Linked DNA regions of Paludisphaera rhizosphaerae. The protein of the gene in region 2 interacts with the protein of the main gene of each other region in a pairwise test. Links are inferred from orthologs where the notes say so. Each region holds a gene or a part of one and is shown on either strand. Other genes may lie near its edges. The genes, in order: G5C50_RS16910 and dnaE.

What was found.
Region 1: the proteins of dnaE (region 2) and G5C50_RS16910 interact in binary tests that used the Escherichia coli proteins (3 or more experiments, as listed by UniProt). The link is inferred for Paludisphaera rhizosphaerae from one-to-one orthologs.

The regions. Positions count from the first base shown.
Region 1 is NZ_JAALCR010000012.1:88,182-97,282, forward strand. What follows is about bases 2,681-5,581. They hold G5C50_RS16910 (pyridoxal phosphate-dependent aminotransferase), read right to left. Parts: upstream 4,766-5,581; coding sequence 3,596-4,765; downstream 2,681-3,595. Other genes in these bases: G5C50_RS16905 (DUF1559 family PulG-like putative transporter), read right to left, coding at 2,681-3,118; G5C50_RS16915 (cytochrome c), read right to left, coding at 4,840-5,259; G5C50_RS16920 (DUF1559 family PulG-like putative transporter), read left to right, coding at 5,516-5,581. Also shown: G5C50_RS16880 (acyl-CoA thioesterase), read left to right, coding at 1-197; G5C50_RS32715 (Sec-independent protein translocase subunit TatA/TatB), read right to left, coding at 266-592; G5C50_RS16890 (Sec-independent protein translocase subunit TatA/TatB), read right to left, coding at 641-856; G5C50_RS16895 (hypothetical protein), read right to left, coding at 911-1,174; G5C50_RS16900 (hypothetical protein), read right to left, coding at 1,465-1,938; more of G5C50_RS16905, read right to left, coding at 2,048-2,680; more of G5C50_RS16920, read left to right, coding at 5,582-6,559; G5C50_RS16925 (hypothetical protein), read left to right, coding at 6,574-6,933; ypfJ (KPN_02809 family neutral zinc metallopeptidase), read left to right, coding at 7,092-7,958; G5C50_RS16935 (hypothetical protein), read left to right, coding at 8,225-9,101. UniProt on the Escherichia coli protein: Shows aminotransferase activity with methionine and histidine as substrates, and to a lesser extent also with phenylalanine.
Region 2 is NZ_JAALCR010000021.1:62,647-73,153, forward strand. The notes cover bases 2,615-6,921. They hold dnaE (DNA polymerase III subunit alpha), read left to right. Parts: upstream 2,615-3,004; coding sequence 3,005-6,721; downstream 6,722-6,921. Other genes in these bases: G5C50_RS23675 (vWA domain-containing protein), read left to right, coding at 2,615-2,895. Outside these bases: nickel-responsive transcriptional regulator NikR, read left to right, coding at 1-231; G5C50_RS23670 (hypothetical protein), read left to right, coding at 246-1,049; more of G5C50_RS23675, read left to right, coding at 1,252-2,614; G5C50_RS23685 (ATP-binding protein), read right to left, coding at 7,147-8,862; G5C50_RS23690 (hypothetical protein), read right to left, coding at 9,119-9,661; G5C50_RS23695 (hypothetical protein), read right to left, coding at 9,967-10,507. UniProt on the Escherichia coli protein: DNA polymerase III is a complex, multichain enzyme responsible for most of the replicative synthesis in bacteria. This DNA polymerase also exhibits 3' to 5' exonuclease activity. The alpha chain is the DNA polymerase catalytic subunit.

The DNA.
Region 1 (9,101 bases), on a different replicon or contig from region 2:
CCGGTCGGCGCAAGGTGGGCTCAGGCTATGCGCTTTACGTCGCGCTCGACGACGAGGGGAGGCGCCCCCACGAGGTTCCCCCCTTGCTGTCGGTCACTGAGGCCGACCGCCTCCGCGACGAGGCCGCCGCCGCCCGCCAGGCCGTTCGGCTGGCCCGGCGGGAGGAGGCGAAGCGGCACAAGGCGGATTTTCTCTGATCCGACGCGACGGCCCGCGAACATCCCGTAGGCTGGGCCGAAGACCCAGCCTACCAGCCGCCAACGACTCAGTTCGTCGCCGGAGGGGCTTCGGCGGTGGTCGAAACTGCGCCGGGGACCTCGAACTTGGGGACGGTCTCGTCGACCGTGGTCGAGCTGGACGACGAGCCCTCGTAGGACGACTTCGGGGCCTGGTACGGGGTGGTGTAGTTCGAGATCGCCGAGGACGACGACGAGTCGACGTCAAGGGCGCTGGTGACCTCGTTGAGGCCCTTCTTGAACTCGACGATCCCCTTGCCGAGCGACCGTCCCACCTCGGGGAGCCGCTTGCCGAAGAGCAAGACGGCCAGCCCCATGACGATCATCATCTCCATCGGCCCGAGATTCGGAAGCATGCGGCAGGCTCCGTAATGCGCTGGCGGTCGATCCGCTTCTGGTCCGGGTCAGGGGGTCGGCGGGGTGATCTTCTTGTCGGCGTTGACGGCCTGGTCGAGTTCGTCCTCGATGCCGGCGACGCCCTTCTTGAACTCGGTCACGCTCTTGCCGAGCGACCGCATCACGCTGGGGAGGCGGTTGCCGAACATCAGGAGCGAGACGAACGCCACCACGAGCAGTTCCGTCGTGCCGAGGTTGGGCAGGAAGGCGAGAGGCAGGGGCATGGCTGGGTCCTCTGTCGGTCGAATAGGGTCGGTCGGGTCGACTTCGAAATCAGATCAATGAGGTCCGGCGGCGATCAGGGTCCGAGTGACGATCCAGGCGGCCACGGCCGCCGCGGCGATCAAAGCGAGCGCCCAGAAGAGGCGGTCGCCCCGAATCAACGAGGCTCCGACGGGTTTGGGGGGCTTGCGCCCTCCTCGCCGGACGGGGCTGATCCAGGGCATGACGGTTTTGGCGCGGTCGCTCTTGAGCACGCCCGAGCGGCCGTAGAGCGCCGCGGCGACCATCGCGATCAACACCAGCTCGCGAAATCCGATCATCGCGCCTCGCCCTTGGCTCGCAAAAGCGGTCGGAGGACGCCTGATCCGCGACGGACGCGGAGGCGCTTGTATGAGAAGGTGAGGCCCACGGGAAGCGGGCCGCCGAGGAATTGTCGCGCACGGGGCGCCGCCAGGTTGGTGGGGGCCGACAGCTCGGCTCCGCCCATAGGCCAATGCGTCTCGACAGGGACGACGCGGGTGGGACTACGTTCTACTTATCCTACCGCGGCTGCGCCCCCTGTCAATCCCCCAGCCGAGGACGGAGAGGAGGCGAGCCTCGGGGGCCTTCGTCAGGATTTCTTAACCTTGGCCTTGGCGGGGTCCTCGATCGTCCCGGCGGCCTTGGGCGCGGCCTTGAACTCGTCGGCGGTCATCTTGCGGATCGTGCGATTCTTCATCAGGACGAAGCCGCCGGAATCCGGGACCGACTTCTCGTAGGCGAGAACCTCGTCGGCCGAGTCTCCCTTACCGCCGGGGGTCGTGTCGTCGAGTTTCACGCTCCAGATCACAACCAGATTGCCCGACCTCACTCCCTGGACTCCCTCGGGCATGGACTCGGCGAAGGAGGCAAAGTCCTTGATCCCCGAAGGCGGCTTCTTCTGGGTGTCGGTGAAGGCGGCGTAAAGAGCGCCGATCTGGGCGAGCGGGCCGTTCTCGGACTCGGCCGACGTGACGCTGTTGTTCACGGTCGGACCGCCGTCGCAGCCGGCGACGGCTCCCAGGCCGGCCGCGACGATCAGCGGGGCGACAATAGTTCGAAACATGGCGTTCCCCTATCTGTCTCTCGTTCGGGATGGTTGGAAAGCAAGACCGGGCGGCGAGCCCCAAGGGGACGCCGCCCGGTCGTTCGATCGGCTGGCTGAAGGGCTGAGATCAGAGGGCGTCGGCGCTGATGACCTCGCCGCCGGCGCGGGTCCCCACGGCCATCCAGGTCGGCAGGCTAATCGAGTCCTTGACGAAGCGAACCGAGCCGTCGGCGTTAAGCACGCACACGCCGCCGGAGTGGTTGCTGCGGGCCGCAATGTGTGAAGCGCCGGCCGCTGAATCCAAGCAGTCGAAGCCCTTGTAGTTGGGCGGGACGGTGTGGGCGTAGGTGGACATCGCCTGAAGCGCCCGGTGATACTGCAGGCCACGGTAGTTCAGCGGCAGATACGTGCTGGTATCGCAGTCGCTGGGGGGCGCGTAGTTGCCGGCCGTCGTCGTCCAACCCTGCGAGCGATGGGCCATATCCTTGGCCATGATCTGGGTCGTCGTCGACGGCTGGCTGGACCGCTTGGTCTCCGAGAACATCGCCGTGTTGCTGGTGCCGTCGGTGATCGAGGCGATCGTCACCGTGCTAGTCACCTTGCGGAAGTCGGGGTTGGTGGCGATGCTTCCGGTCAGATTGAAGGTGATATTGAAAATGCCGAGCAGGATCGTATTGGTCTCCGCCGTCCCCACCGCGGGGGTGTTGAAGAGTTGGGCGGCCGTGGCGCCGATGCAGCCGTAATAGCTGTTCGATCCGTAGGGCTGGCCGCTGCTGCCGGTCATCTTGTTGGCCGTCATGTCGGACGGGCAGACGAACGAGGCGATCTGCTGACACCTCGCCGTCTCGTTCTCCGGATAGGTGTGGACGTCGAGGTCCAGGTTGAAGGCCCCGTACAGCGAAGCCTGCTCCATATAGGGCAGAATCAGCGTCAGGATCGATCCGCGGATGTACGCGGCGGTAAGCGCGCCGGAGACCTTGGGAACGGGCCCCTGGCCGTCGGGGAACTTGGTGTTGGCGTTCTCGAAGTTATGGACCGCCAGGCCGATCTGCTTGAGATTGTTGACGCATTGGGCCCGCCGGGCCGCCTCGCGGGCCGCCTGCACGGCCGGCAGCAGGAGGGCGATCAGGACGGCGATGATGGCGATCACCACCAAGAGCTCGATCAGCGTGAAGCCGCGACGTGGGAGTGGTGTCATGGGAGAGCATCCTGGTCGAAAGGGGGGAATCCCTCGCCGAGGGGCGGTGTGCGGGAGGCCTTCGAACATTGAAGGCGTGCAAGCCCGGGAGCCTCGGTCGGAGAGGCCTTTGAGCGAACGCAAGGCTGAGTTTTTGAATTGATAAGGACGGTAGGCGGGACGTCGCCGTCGAGAAATCCGCCGATCGGAGGCCTGGCCGGTCGACATGACACCGCCGGTGGTCATTCAATCAAACAGGGACGACCCAGGCGACTTAAAATTTCGTAATTTCTTCTGCTGTGTTGATATTTCTCATCGCAACTCATGATGATCCCAAATCCGGGTCCAGATGCAGCGGTTTGCTCTGTGGCTGCAGCGAAGCAGCAGCCCTGAGTTCGACAAGGCCAACTGCCCCCCAGAGGCGATGTCTCTCGTGGACACTCCACGGGAATTTCCGATCTCTTGGCGACAGGATCAGAGAAGCGGAGGAGGTTCGCCTCAACCAACTTCTCTCAGACCCTGTAGGCGACGGGCCGCCTCGTCGAGGGTCTCGTCCTTCTTGCAGAAGCAGAAGCGGACGTACGACCTGCCCAGTTCCTTGTCGCGGAAGAAGCTGGAACCGGGGACGGTCGCCACGCCGACTTCGCGCACGAGCTTCTCGGCGAAGGCGACGTCGTCGGTCGCCCCGAACGGGCGGATTCCGGCCATGATGTAGTACGCCCCCTGCGGCGCGGCGAACTCGAAGCCGACGTCCCAGAGCACCTGGCTGAAGCGGTCGCGCCGCGCCTGGTAGGAGGCGGCGAGGCCGTCGTAGTATTCGCGGGGCAGCCGATAGGCGACGGCCCCAGCCTCCTGGAGCGGGGCCGCCGCGCCGATCGACACAAAGTCGTGGACCTGGCGGAACGCCTTGGTCAGATGCGTCGGCGCGAGGATCGTGCCGACCCGCCAGCCGGTGACGGAGTACGTCTTCGACATCCCGCCGACCGTGACCGACCGCTCCCACATGCCGTCGAGCGACGCCAGAGCGACGTGTTTACGGCCGTCGTAGACGATGTGCTCGTAGATCTCGTCGGTGATCCCGATCACGTCCCACTTGCGGCAGAGGGCGGCGACGGCCTCCAGCTCCTCGCGCGAGCAGACGCCCCCCGTGGGGTTGTTCGGGTTGCAGAGCACGATGGCCTTGGTGCGGTCATTGAAGGCGGCGGCCAACTCGTCGGGGTCGAAGCTCCAGTCGGGGGGACGGACGGGGACGAACCGGGGCGTCGCGCCGGCGAGAACGCAGTCAGGCCAGTAGTTCTCGTAGAAGGGCTGCGAGAGGATCACCTCGTCGCCGGGGTTGATGATCGAGAGCAGGGCGACGAGCATCGCCTCGGTGCTGCCGCAGGTGACGGTGATCTCGGATTCAGGGTCGACGGTCAGGTCCAGGTGCCAGGCGGCGTGTTCGGCGATCGCATGGCGGAGGTCGTGGGCGCCCCAGGTGATCGCGTACTGGTTGACGTCGTCCTGGATGGCGCGGCAGGCGGCGTCCTTAAGGACCTGCGGAGCGGGGAAATCCGGCATCCCCTGCGCAAGGTTGACCGCGCCGTGGCGGCGGGCCTCGATCGACATGCCTCGGATGACGCTGTCGGTGAATCGCGAGGACTTGACCGAGAGGAGAGGATGCTGCATCGAAGGCGTCTCAGAACGAGAGCGGGGCGGAGGAGAGCCGTCGCCTCGCATCAGCGCGGGCGACGGCTTGGGGATCACTCGGGGCGGTGCGCGTCGTGGCAGGACTTGCACGAGCCGCCGATCGCCTTGGCGGAAGCCTTCAGCTCGCCGGAGTCCTTCTTGTCAGCGGCCGAGGCGAGCTTCTTGGTCTCGTCGGTCAGGGCCTTGGTCAGCTTCGCCCACGAGGCCTTGTCGCCCTTGGGGGGGTCGTTCTTGCCGAGGTCGGGGGCGTATTTGCTGAAGAGGTCGGAGACCTCCTTAACCTTGGCCCAGTCGGGCGAGTCGCTCTTGGCGGCAGCCTGGAGCGACTTGGCCGGAGCGGTCTTGCCGGCGAACAGCTTCTTCATGACGACCTCGACGGAGGCCGGGTCGTCGGCGGCGGCGTCGACCCGGGCGGAGATCAGGCCGGCGACGATCAAGACCGCCAGGCTGGCGCCGCAGATCAGGCTCTTCATGCAATACTCCTTCTTGGGAACTTCAAGAGTGGGGCCTCTAGACAAGGAAGGGGCCCCCCGATTGCGTCGACGGAGAGCGAGGACGGGCCGCGCGGCCCGTCGGCGTCCAGATAGACTACCGGCAAGGCCGAACCGCGGCCAGAAGAGACCGCGCCGGTTTCCCCTCCGTGCGACGACGAGTGTACAAGCCGAATCCCGGCGGTTTACAATCCGACCGAACTCGACACCTGCGACCAACACACTCTGAGGACGCGACATGCGACAGCCGCACGAGTCGAAAGGCTTCACCCTCATCGAACTCCTGGTGGTGATCGCCATCATCGCCGTCTTGATCGCGCTGCTGCTGCCGGCCGTGCAGTCGGCCCGCGAGGCGGCCCGGCGGGCCCAATGCGTGAACAACCTCAAGCAGATCGGCCTGGGGCTTCACAACTACGTCTCGACGCACAACGCCTTCCCGCCAGGGCGGATCAACAGCCATATCGCCGGCCGGGGGAACACGTGGGGGGCCTACGCCCAACTCCTTCCTCAGATTGAGCTGGGCGTCGTCTTCAACGCCTTCAACTTCAACCTCTCGCCCGACATCGACCCCGCCAACACCACGGCCGGCGGCATCTTCATCTCGACGTTCCTCTGCCCCAGCGACCCCAGCCCGCCGCAATACGCCCAGACGAACTACGGCATGCACAACTACCCGGTCTGCGTCGGCAGCCTCTACCCCGTGGTCCAGAGCCCGTTGGACGCCTCCGGCGCGGCGTTGGGGATCCGTCCCGACGGCATGTTCACAGAGAACAAGGCGACAACGATCGGGGCCGTGACGGACGGGACGTCGAACACGGTTGTGATTGCGGAGTCGATCCGGTCGGTCCCGGGGATGACGTTCGCCCAGGCCCCTCTGAACGGCTTCGTCATCACGGGAAACAATACGACGAGCGGCCCGCCGATCACGTCCGACGCCGACTATCAGTCGCTCTGCGTCACCAACTCGCCCCCCGGCTTCCAGGTGACGCGCGGCAGCAAGTGGTTCTACGGCGCCCCCGGCCACAGCATGTACAACAACCGCCGACGCCCCAACGATCCCCAGGTCGACTGCCGGGGCGGTCTGCCGCACAGCGACAAGAGCGACCCGTTCTGGAACCAGCTTTCGCTCAACGTCGCGGCGCGGAGCAAGCACCCCGGCGGCGTGAACGGCCTGATGGCCGACGGCTCCGCCCGATTCTTCAAGGACTCGATCGCCCTACCGACTTGGTGGGCGTTGGCGAGCCTCGCCGGCGGCGAGGTCCTGTCGTCGGACTCCTATTAATGAAGGGCATTCGGATGGACCGTCGAGCGTTCCTGGCGACGGTTCTGGTTCCCGCGACGGTGCTCGGCTGCGGGCCGAAGCCGGGCGCGGCTGGGCTGTGGGATCTTCGCGTCGGCGGCAGAGCGAAGGTCGTTGGGGAAGGGGGGGCCTCGGAAGTCACCCTGGAGACCCTCCCCGATCCCACGGCCAAGGGCCGCAAGCCCCTTCGCAAGGGTGAAGCTCCCCCCGTGGAAACCGTCTTCCTGTCGACCGGGACCCGGGTCGACGTTCTGGCGATCGACGGCGACGACGCACGCGTCAGCATCGCCGACGGCCCCCACGCCGGCTCCGTCTACTGGATCGGCTGCCGCCTGCTGGAGACGATCACCGAGTGATTGGTCCGGCGGACCGATTTCGCACCCGAAACGGCACGCCCCTTGCCATGCCTTGAGGGTGCAAATACCCTTTGACCATGACGGTCGCGCAGATCTTCCCGCAAGTCGACGGGCGCGGTCTTTTGATTCGATGAAGAACAACCGGGAGCGGCACCCCAATGCGATGGCAAGGTGGACGTGAGAGCGAGAACGTCGAGGATCGTCGGGGCATGTCACCGGCCGTTATCGGCGGACTCGGTACATTGATCGTGATCCTCCTGGCGATGTTCTTCGGGATCGACCCGCGGCCTCTCCTTCAGATCTTCGGAGGCGGTGGAGGCGGTGGCGGTGGCGGCGGCGCAGCCCAGCAGCGCGAGCTGAGCCCGGAGGAGAAGGAGCAGGGCAAGTTCGTCCGAACCCTGATGGGGATGACCGAGGACGTTTGGGACGAGCAGTTCGCCAAGATGGGACGCCGGTACGAGCATCCAACCCTCGTCCTGTTCTCCAACCAGGTGACGACCCAGGGCTGCGGCCTGGCCAGCTCGGCGGTCGGGCCGTTCTATTGCCCGGGGGACATGAAGGTTTACATCGACCTTGCGTTCTACGACGAGTTGAAGAACCGCTTCAACGCCCCCGGCGAGTTCGCCCAGGCGTACGTGCTCGCCCACGAGGTCGGCCACCACGTCCAAAACCTGCTGGGGATCAGCGAGAAGATCTCGCGGCTGCAACAGCAGGTGAGCAAGGAAGACGCCAACCGATTGTCCGTCATGCTGGAGCTCCAGGCCGACTTCTTCGCCGGCGTCTGGGCCCATGACATCCAGTTGAAGCGGCGCATCCTGGAGGAGGGGGACATCGAGAACGGCCTCCGAGCCGCGAACGCGATCGGCGACGACGCGCTCCAGCGCCAGGCGCAGGGCTACGTTGTCCCTGACTCGTTCACCCACGGCAGCTCCGAGCAGCGGATCCGGTGGTTCACCAAGGGCCTCCAGACCGGCGACATCAACCAGGGCGACACCTTCGCGGCTGGCGAACGCGGCGATCTCTGAACTTCTCCGGGCCCGACGCGGAGGCGCGTCGGGCCTTTCCATGCGCCGTCAGGACCCGCACGTTCGGCGCGGCTGGCGCGACCGACTCCAAGTCGGGGCCGTTTGGGAGAGCCGGCGGAGTTCAGGGGGCCGATACAGAAGGCGTCAGGGAATCGGCGACGGAGTCGCGCCGGGTTCCCTCGCGGCGTCGGACCCTGGCCGGGTGGTCGGGGGAGGAGTTCCGCCGGGCGCCGCCTCGCTCTTCTGCGATCATGGAGGATCGTCGCATGTCGGCCCCCTCGAACCGCAACCGTCGGCTGCGCCACGCCTTCAAGCCGACGGCGGAGGCCCCGCTGGAAGAGCGGGTGGTTCTCTCCAGCGCCTCTCCCGTGTCGCTGCACCAGTATCTGACGCTCTCGCAGAAGCTGTTGAACAACCCCTCGGCGAAGCTCGCCCGCTACGTCGGCTTCCCGGCGTTCACCAAGGACGCTCCGGGGGTCAAGCAGACGCACCGGACGATCCTGGCTCCGGCGATCCAGACGATTCGGGGCGGCCAGGCGGTGAACGTCGTAACCAACGACGGCTCCCGGTTCCGCATTCAACTGTCGTACGTCTCGAACACCCAGCAGACCTCGGCCGATGAAGGCGCCAACGGGGCGTATGCGGCCGGTTCCGGGTCGACGGCCCTCTCCCTGGCGCAGCCGACCGAGACGCCCCAGCCGCAGGGGACGGTCCGGGTCTACCCGCGAGCCGATGGTTCGGTCGGCATCATCGTCGACGGCTCGACCAACAACACCGAGCTGACGATCAACCCGCTCCCGAACGCGATCCGCAAGGGCTACGCCCACAGCTTCGCCTACGGGCAGACCGAGCAGAGCAAGGTTCTGACCGTCAGTTCGATCACGATCAACACCGGCCAGATCGCCAGCGTCCTCGGCTTCCATACGGCCGACCTCACCGGCCCGCTGACGATCTCCGGCACCCAGGCCGTGGACCGGATCGCCTTCCGTTCGATCCAGCCGGGTGGGTCGATCACCACCGGCGGCGACGTGAACACCCTGGACGTCCTTCAGGGGATCACGCTCGACGGCGGGAACATCTCGATCGGCCGCGACCTGAACCTGTTGAACGCCGGCGGCAGCGTCACGCTGCAGAACGGCGCCA
Region 2 (10,507 bases):
GAGCACCTGGAGATGGTCGTCACAACCACCCACGTCCACCTGGACGCCGCCCGCTGCCTGGAGGTGATCCTCCTGCGCGGCAAGGCCGCCGCCGTCCGCAACCTCTCCGACGACCTCATCGGCACCAAGGGCGTCGAGACCGGCCGCCTCGTCCTCGCCGCCGCCTCCGCCGTCGTCGACGGACAGGGGCACGCCCACGGGCATGGGCATGCTCATCCGCATCCTCATTGAGGCTCGAGTTCTTGATGCCTGAAGAAGAGTCGACCGAGGCACCAAGGCTTCACGCGAAGCTATTCCCGTCGGAGCCGATCATCGGCGGCCCGTTTCTGAATGCCTTCCACAAGGTCTTGAAGGCGACCTTGCCGGAATGGACCTCTCGCCTGACTGTCCGCGAGGGCGGCGTCGATCGTTGCGTAGTCGGGCCCGACGACGATCTCGCCGCGGCCATCCCGATCGTGCCGAGGATCTCGCCGAGGGGCAGGCAAGGTGCCCACCTTTACGGAGCCTATCGGGGCCTTAGCTTCCTCCTGATTTCCTCGCCCGACAGCCTGCCGCCCAGCCATAACGTGATCAACATCTGCTCGGACGGCCGTCCCGAGATCGAAGGACGGTCTACCCACGAGTGGATCCGAACTTTCTTCGAAGCCGTCGTCGCCGCGATTCCGATCCGGTACGGCCTCGCCTGCGACGGCGAGGAATTTAGCGCGCAGAACAGCATCGCCGACGAATGGAGCGTGGAATTGGTCGGCCGGGACATGACGAAGTCGCTTCCGGGGCTGTACTGGCTCAACTACTTCGGCGAGCCCTACGTCGACTTCATCGGCGAGACTCGCCTGACGACCGCACCTGGCCCGATCGTCCGCAAGGTCGACCACGGCGTGTTCATCGAACTCGCCGAATCCCCCTGGGACTGGCGATCCCCGGCGTACCAGTCGCTCCGGGAGGATGTTCTGAGCCATCTCGGCCCCGAATACTTTTACTCCCTCCAGAACCCCGACCGCCCCACGATCGCCCCGACCTTCACCAGGAGCCAGTCGGCGTTGCCTTGAATCCAACAAGCGACCGGTACAACTCTTCAGCGCCGACAATCCTTTTCCCCACCTGACCGCACACCCGCGAGCATTTCGACGTACAGACTCTTGGATTCGGCCGTCGATCCTTCACATCTCACGACAGATCAGTCGGATCTCGCTTCGATCGTACAACTTGCGAGGACACGTTATGGGCCTCACGTCTCAAGCGGCTTCTTCCATGCGCCGATGCTTCCGTCCCGGCCTCTTCGTCGCGGCGTTCGTGAGCATCCCGGTAGGATGCGGTCAGGGCGAGCAGGCGGGGGAAAAAGCAGCCGCCCTGGCCGAACCGGCAGCCGCCCCCACTGGGCACATGGTTTCCCAGGATGCTTTCATCGCGCCAGATCCAGCGCCCCAGAGTTCCTTTAAGGCAGCAGCCAAGGTTGAGCCTGTCGTCAACGCCGAGAGCTACGCGAAGATCGTCGACAACGGATTCCTTCGCGCCGATCAGCAGCCGCTCTCCACGTTCTCGATCGACGTGGACACCGCATCTTACGCCAACGTGCGCCGCTTCCTGACCCAGGGGATGAGGCCGCCGAAGGACGCCGTGCGGATCGAGGAGTTGATCAACTACTTCCCCTACAACTATCCTCCGCCGAGCGGGGACAACGCCTTCGCGGCTAACGTCGAATTCACCGGGTGCCCCTGGAACGCCGACCATCGCCTCGCGCGGATCGGGCTGAAGGGCAAGGAGATCAAATCCGAGAAGCGTCCGCTCGCGAACCTCGTCTTCCTGCTGGACGTCTCGGGCTCGATGAACAGCCCTAAGAAGCTGCCGCTCTTGAAGTCGGCCCTGAGCATGCTCGTCGAGCAACTCGGCGAGAACGACCGGGTGGCCGTCGTCGTCTATGCCGGCGCCGAGGGCCTCGCGCTGCCGTCGACCTCGTGCGAGAATAAGCAGGCGATCCTCTCGGCGCTCGAGGGCCTGGCGGCCGGCGGATCGACCAACGGCGGTGCGGGGATCGTCCTGGCGTACGAAACGGCCGTCCGCAACTTTATCCCGGGCGGCACGAACCGCGTGATCCTCTGCACCGACGGCGACTTCAACGTCGGCGTCACCAGCCGTGAGGCGCTGACGAGCCTCATCCGGGAGAAGGCCCGCAGCAAGGTCTTCCTCAGCGTCCTCGGCTTCGGCGACGGGAACCTCAAGGACGCGACGATGGAGCAACTCGCCGACCTGGGCAACGGCAATTACGGCTACATCGACTCCCTGGCCGAGGCGAAAAAAGTGCTCGTCGAGCAGATGAGCGGCACCCTCGTCACGATCGCCAAGGACGTCAAGATCCAGGTCGAATTCAACCCCTCGAAGGTCGGCTCGTATCGCCTGATCGGCTACGAGAACCGCGTCATGGCCGCCGAGGACTTCAACAACGACGCCAAGGACGCCGGCGAGATCGGCGCAGGCCACACGGTCACGGCCCTCTACGAAATCGTCCCGCCCGGCGCGCCCGTCGATCCGAGCGTCGACCCGCTCAAGTACGCGAAGCCCGACGTATCGGCCGTCTCGCTCGGATCGCCGGAGACGCTCACGGTGAAGGTCCGCTTCAAGGCCCCTGAGGGGGACGAGAGCAAGAAGATCGAGCAAGGGTTCGTCGACGAGGGGCGCGGTCTCCCCGAGGCTTCGGCCGACTTCCGATTCGCCGCCGCCGTGGCCTCGTTCGGGATGTTGCTCCGCGACTCGCCCCACAAGGGGGCCGCCACCTTCGGCAAGGTCGCGGAGTTGGCGGAGACGGGGCTGGGGGACGACCCCTCGGGATATCGCAGGGAATTCCTCGGCCTGGTTCGGACAGCGTCCGACCACCCCGATCGATCCGGGCCGCACTGAGGCATCCCCGCGCCGAAGGGTTCGACCCGCCGGGACTCGCGTGGTATACTGAACGTGGACGCCCGTGCACGCGCAACCGGCGTCATCGCTGCCACGGGAGCAATCGGGAATGTCGAGCCGACCGTTCTGCCATCTTCACTGCCACAGCCACTACAGCCTGCTCGACGGGGCCAACAAGCTCCCCGACCTGGTGAAGCATGTGAAGTCGAGCGGCATGTCGGCGGTTGCGGTGACGGACCACGGCAACCTCTTCGGCGCAGTGGAGTTTCTCCGCGAGGCCAAGTACGCGGGCGTGAAGCCGATCGTCGGCATCGAGGCCTACGTCGCGCCGGGCAAGCGGACGGACCGTTCGAACAGCGGCTCGGGCGAGGAGAAGTTCGCCTACCACCTGACGCTGCTGGCGAAGAACGGCACGGGCTTTCGCAACCTGCTGCGGCTGTCGTCGCGGTCGTACCAGGAGGGCTACTACTACAAGCCCCGCATCGACAAGGAGTTGCTGGCCCGCTACAGCGACGGGCTGATCTGCCTGTCGGGCTGCGTGGGGTCGGAGTTCTCCCAGCACCTGCTGCACGACCGCTTCGAGCAAGCCGAAAAGCTGGCGATCTGGTATCAGCAGACCTTCGGCGAGGGGAACTTCTACGTCGAGATCCAGGACAACGGCCTTCAAATCCAGCGCGACGCCCGCGAGCGCCAGGTCGACCTCGCCCGCAGGCTGGGCCTGCCGATCGTCGCCACCAGCGACGCCCACTACCTGAAGCAGGAAGACCACCTCTCGCACGACGTCCTGCTCTGCATCAACACCGGCAAGACGATCGACCAGCCGCTGGACAAGCCGCGGTTCGTGGACGACTCCGGCAACAAGATCTCCGACCAGTTCCACGTCCGCACGCCCGACGAGATGTACGCGGCCGCCAAGGGGTATGAAGAGGCCCTGAAGCAGTCCACGCTCATCGCCGAGATGGTCGAGGACAACTACGCCAGCGCCGAGCTGGGCAAGCGGCAGTTCCCCTCGTTCCAGCCTCCGGACGAGAAAACCCCCGAGCAGTATCTTCGCGACCTGTGCGATCAAGGACTCCGCGAGCGATACCCATCTCCCACCCCGCCGGAGGTCCTGGAGCGGCTCGACCACGAGCTGGCTACGATCAACCGGATGGGCTTCGCCTCGTACTTCCTGATCGTCTGGGACTTCGTCCGCTACGCCCGCGAGAACAACATCCCGGCGTTGGCGAGAGGCTCGGCGTGCGGGGCGCTCGTGGCGTACGCGCTGCGGCTCAGCGACGTCTGCCCGCTCAAGTACGACCTCCTGTTCGAGCGGTTCCTGGACCCAAACCGGTCGGAAGCGCCTGATATCGACATCGACCTCTGCCAGGAACGGCGGTACGAGGTCATCGAGTACGTCCGGCGCAAGTACGGCGACGCCAACGTCGCGCAAATCGGCACGTTCGGCACGATGAAGGCCAAGGCCGCCATCAAGGACGTCGGCCGGGCGATGAACATGCCGCTGTCGCGGGTCGAGGAGATCAACAAGCTGATCCCGACCCGCCTGAACATCACCCTCGACGAGGCCATCGCCGAGGAGCCGATGCTCCGCAAGCTCAGCGAGTCCGACCCGGAGGTCGAGAAGCTCCTGAATTTCGCCCGCCGGCTGGAGGGCTCGGCGCGCAACGCCAGCACGCACGCCGCCGGCGTGGTGATCGCCGACCAGGCGCTGGAGAGCCTCGTCCCGCTGCAGGTGATCCGCCGCGGCGACAAGGAGGAGGTCGTCTGCACCCAGTGGGACATGGGCGACGTCGAGAAGGCCGGCCTTCTCAAGATGGACTTCCTCGGCCTCCGCAACCTGACCACGCTCCAGGCGGCCGTGAAGCTCATCACCGAGCGCCACCCCGAGGACAACCTGGACCTCGGCAAACTCCCGCTCGACGACCCCGAGGCCTTCGCGCTGCTCCAGCGCGGCGAGACCAAGGGCGTGTTCCAGCTCGAATCGGCGGGCATCCGCGACCTGCTGGTGAAGATGAAGCCCGACCGCTTCGCGGACATCATCGCCACCAACGCGCTCTATCGTCCCGGCCCGCTCAACGGCGGTATGGTCGACGAGTACGTCGACGTCAAGAACAAGCGGAAGGAAGCCTCCTATCTGCATCCCGTGCTGCGGGAAGTCCTGGAAGAGACCTACGGGGTCATGGTCTACCAGGAACAGGTCATGCGGATCCTCAACCGCCTGGGGGACATCGAGCTCTCCAAGGCGTACGCCTGCATCAAGGCCATCTCCAAGAAGAAGATGGAGACCATCGCCGAGGGCCGCGACCAGTTCATCAAGGGCGCCATCGCCAAGGGGCTGGAGAAGGACAAGGCTGCGGGCATCTTCGAGCTGATCGTCTTCTTCGGCGGCTACGGCTTCAACAAGTCGCACTCCACGGCCTACGCACTGGTGGCCTACCAGACGGCCTACCTCAAGTCGCACTACCCCACGGAGTACATGGCGGCCGTCCTCTCGTCCGAGATGGGGGGCGCCGAGCGCGATAAGTTCTTCGTTGAACATATCGATGACTGCCGCCGCATGAACATCGAGGTCCTGCCGCCCAACGTCAACCAGGGCGAGGCCACGTTCACCGTCCACACCGAGGGGAAGATCGAGTTCGGCCTGGAGGCCATCAAGGGCGTCGGCGCCAAGGCCGTCGAGGCGATCATCAAGGCCCGCGCCAAGGACGGGCCGTTCAAGAGCCTGGAAGACTTCTTCGAGCGGATCTCCAACCGTGACGTCTCCGCCGCCGCCGCCGAGACCCTCATCCGCGCCGGGGCGTTCGACTTCCTGGGCGCCCGGCGGTCGCAGTTGCTGGCCATCCTCCCCCGCGCCATGCAGGGGGGCCAGTCCAAGCAGGAGGACCGCAAGCGCGGCCAGCGCGGGCTGTTCGACGACGACGACACGGCCCCGGCCTCGAACGGCCCGGTCGCGTCCAACCTGCCGGACGTCCCCGAGCTGCCGGACGTCGAGCGGCTCCTGGGCGAGAAGAAAGCCCTGGGCTTCTACATGTCCAGCCACCCGCTCTCCCGCTACGCCGACAAGCTGGAGGCCCTGGCGACCCACCGCGCGGCGGACATCGCGGCGGCGGCTGCGAAGCTCAAGGAGTCTTCCGGCGGCTCGTCGGGCGGGGGCGGCGGTCGGGGCGGGTTCCGCGGCGGCGGCGGCGGCGGCGGCAACCGGATGGAGGTGATCCTGGGCGGGCTGGTGACGAACGTGCAGGTCCGCAACGTTCAGAAGAGCCGGTCCGGGCTCACTCGCATGGCCAAATTCACCTTTGAAGACCTGAGCGGCTCCACGCCGGCCATGCTCTGGCCGGAGGAGTTCGCCAAGATGGGCGACGTCATCAAGGACGACGCCATCGGCTTCATCAAGGGGACCATCGACCTCAGCCGGGAGCCCGCCGAGATCGTCGTCAGCCGATTCATCCCGATCGAGAACGCCGACGCCGAGCTGTCCAAGGGGGTTGTCGTCACGCTCCGCAAGGGGGTCCAGCAGCAGGAGGACCTGGAACGGCTGCTGCGGATCGTCCGCGTCCGCCCGGGGAACCTGGACCTCTACCTGGAGATCTTTGGCATCGAGAACGTCCGCCGCGTGATCTACCGCGCGGGGGCGTCGATGAAGGTCAAGTACGACGACCGGATGGTCTCCGAGATGGGCTCGGTCGTCGGCCCGGCGAACGTCCGCCTGCTGGGCGCCCGCGGCGCCACCGCCCGCGCCGAGGTCCTCACCGCGTCCGCGCCCTCGCCCGCCGTCGGCCGCGACGAGCCGATGGAAGACGGGATGGAATCCGGGGACGACGATTGAGCTTCTCGCGTGCGAAGGCTCTTATTTCTGTCCCCTCTCCCACCGGGAGTGGGTGGCCCGAAGGGCAATACTGTTCGGCACGACTTGCATATAAGCCATCGGAGGCGATTGCCTCCCTTCTCCTCTGGTGGGAGAAGGTGCCCCGTAGGGGCGGATGAGGGGGGTCATAACCGTCGGCGGACGTTGGGATCCCCCTCATCCGGCCTTCGGCCACCTTCTCCCACCAGGGGAGAAGGGAGGTTTCCATCGCTTCTTCTGAAGCTCAATTCCCGTGCCGAACAGTATTGGCCCGAAGGGCCGGGTGAGGGTCGTCGGACTGTAGGCATAGCCTGATATCATGGCTGGCCGCGTCCAGCAGGCCCTCCGCGCTCCCACAACCCTCACCCGCCGCTGCGCGGCACCCTCTCCCGGTGGGAGAGGGGACTTCAATCGCCGCCTGGCTCGTCTTCGTCCATCGGCAAATCCTCATCCTTCGGCTCCGGGCGGCGGAGGGCGGGGAGTTCGATGGTGAAGGTGGAGCCTCGGCCCAGCTGGGACGTCACCTGGATCGTCCCGCCGTGCTCGCGGACGATCTTCTGCGAGACCGGCAGGCCCAGGCCGGTCCCGCGCGAGCCCTTGCTGCTGGCGAAGATCTGGAAGATGCCCGCGATATCGTCCTCGGCGATCCCCTTGCCGTTGTCCTGCACGCGGATGCGGACCACGCCCGTGTCGGCGGCGTTCTCGATCGAGACGGCCACTCGGGGCTGGTTCGCTCCTTCGGCGGCGTCGATCGCGTTGGTCACCACGTTCAGCACGGCGCGGTGGATGCCGTCCGGGTCGACCCAGATCTTGGGGAGAGCCTCGCAGGGGGCCCAGTCGAGCTTCACCTCGAACTCCGCGGCGCGTGACTGCATCAGCTCCACGACGTCGCCGACGGTCTCGTTCAGGTCGGTCGGCTCCAGGGCGGGCTCGCGGTCCTTGCTGAACGAGAGCATGTCCATGACGAGGTTGTAGATCTTCGTTTGGTTCTTCTCGACGATCGTCCAGCCCCGGCGCACGATCGACTCGTCCTTCTCGTTGAGGCCCAGGTCGATCAGGTAGCTCCCCCCGCGCACGCCTTGAAGGATGTTCTTGATGTGGTGCGAGAGCGTGGCGATCGTTTGTCCGACGGCGGCCAGGCGTTCGGCCTGGATCTTGTCGTTGTAGAAGGTGGTGTTCTCGATGGCCAGCCCGGCCTGGTGGCCGATGGCGACCATCAGCATCAGGTGGTCCTGCGAGAACTTCCCGCGACGCCCCGGCTTGCCCACGGGGATGAGGGCGGAGCCGTCGGACTGGATGTCGGCGTAGAGGACGCCCAGCGTGGTGTGGCGGCCCTGGACGGGGACGCAGATGGCCTCCCGGATGCGGAAGTCCATGATCGATTCGGCCGGGCCGAACCGCTTGTCGCCGGGGGCGTCGGACGTGATGACCCCCTGCCCTTGCTCCAGCACGTAGTCGGTGATCGTGCTGGAGATCGTCATCCGCTCCTCGGCGTCGGCCGGGATCCGCCAGCGGACGGCCTTGGGGACGAGCGCTCCGGATTCATCACGCAGCAGGATCGCGCCCCGGTCGGCGCCGATCGACTCGAAGACCAGCTCCAGCACCTGCGGCAGCAGCGAGTCCACGTCCAGGATATTGCTGACGGCCTGCGTGGCTCGGTACATCACCGAGAGGTTCATCAGCCGCTCGCGGAGCCATCCCGCAGCGCCGTCGGGCTGCTGAAGGACCCGCGAACCCTCGTCGGAGGGGATGCTGCGGAGGATGGCCGAGCGGTCCTCCGGGCTGCTCTTGCTCAGCAGGTCGACCCGCGTCGTCAGGTCGCGCCGGCTGTCGAGCACGCCCTCATTGTAGAGCATGACCGTCTGGCCGAGCTGCAGCCGGTCCCCGGAGCGCAGGGGGGCCTGATCGACCAGGTGGCCGTTGATGAACGTGCCGTTGGCCGACCCCAGGTCGACGATCCGGAAGACGTCGTCCTCCAGCCGGATCTCCGCGTGCCGGCGCGAGACCTCGGTGTCGTGCAGGCGGATCGGGTTCGAGGCGTCCCGGCCCAGCCCCACGGCGCTGGACTGGAACTCGAACCGCTTGCCCTGATCGGCCCCCTGGATGACGAACAAGGAGGCCACGGGGTTCAAGCTCCTCGGCTGGGCGTGGAAGAGGAAGAGGCGGACGGACGGCGATCTCAGAAAGACACCCCGTCACCGTAACCCATGCCTCCGAGCCCGTCAACCGCCGGCGCGAGCGTCACTCATCCAGGACCATAACGACCTTCCCTCCTCGCGGGGGAGGGCGGCCGCTCAGGAGTTGCCAGTTGTCCGTTGTCAGGAACAATCGTGGGTTGTTCTGGCTAAGAACTGAGAACCGGCAACTGAGAACTCCCTGTCAGTCGTCCCGACGCCTCATTAACCGACGCCCTCGCAGCCCGGCCGCCCCGATGACCGCGATCGACGCCGAGACCCACGCCGAGGGCTCCGGCACCGGCGCGGCAACCACGTTAACCGTGTAGTTCGCGCTGATCGTCACTCTGTCGCCGGCGGCGGTGGTCACGCCGACATCGAAGGTCGCCGGAGCACCATTGATGTTCACGCTATACAGGCCCACCGCGGACGTTGGGTCGATCGTCACCGTGAACAAGGCGCCCGTGTACGTTCCCCCGCTCGGGAGCGTGAAGAAGATGGGACTCGCCTCCAGGCGCGTCGAGGTCCCGGCCAGATAGGGGAAATAGACCCCCGTACTGGCGAGGCTGGCGCCCGGGTCCAGGTGCAACGTGCCCGTGAACGTGTAGGAAAACGAGTCGGAGGCCAGGGTGACCGTCGGGTTTGGGACGTCCAGCGTGACGGTGCTCGCCGCGTCGGCTGGGGCGGCGAGGCCGCCGATGAGCAGGGTGGCGGCGAGGGCGGCCGCGATTCGGGACTTGAGGCGCATCGGCTTCATCGCTCCTGAGGGTTCCGCGCGATTCGACTTCGAAATCGAACAACCCCCAGAGATATAACCGATCTCCCAGGCCTTTTTAAGGTCATATCCAAATGTTGACAATAATCACCGCGTCCCGTGCTAACGCTTCGGGGGGTGAGGAGGATGATCTCGAAGCGGGGGCGGGGCCGGGCCTCGTCGCCGATCGCACGCCACCGGCATACATCCCGAAGGCTGGGTCGAGACCCAGCTTGGAAAAGGCGACGTTCGCGCGTGCTGGGTCCGGCCCCAGCCTACCAGCTTATCGGTCAGGCTGATCAGTTGCGGAGGAGCCGACGCCCTCGCAACCCGGCCGCCGCGACGACCGCCATCGACGCCGAGACCCACGCTGAAGGTTCGGGGACGGCATCCAGTGCGCCCGGACCTGACCCCGAGGCCGAGACCAGCAGCGAGTAGTTCACGTAAATGACCTTGCTGTCGCCGGTCGTGAAGTTGCTTTCCATGATCTGGAAGGTGGGCGCAGCGGTGCCCGAGGAGTTCTTGTCGTAGAGCCCCGCCAGCGTGGTGGGGTTGATCGTCACGCTGAAGAGGACGCCGGCGTAGGTTCCGCCGGTTGGATTCAGCGGCAGGCTGGCGACAGTGCCGATCAGGCCGACCTTAGGCCCGGCGTAAGGGTTATACAGACCGAAGCCAGCCAGACTGTACCCCTCGTCGAGCGTGAACGTCCCCGTGAACTCATATTGATACGACGACGACCCCAGAACCGTCGTCCCGTTCGGCTGGTCCAGCGTCAGGCTGAAGCCCGCACGCGCCGTCCCCGAGCCGGCGGCCGCGAGCGCGACGGCCGCCAGGGCGACG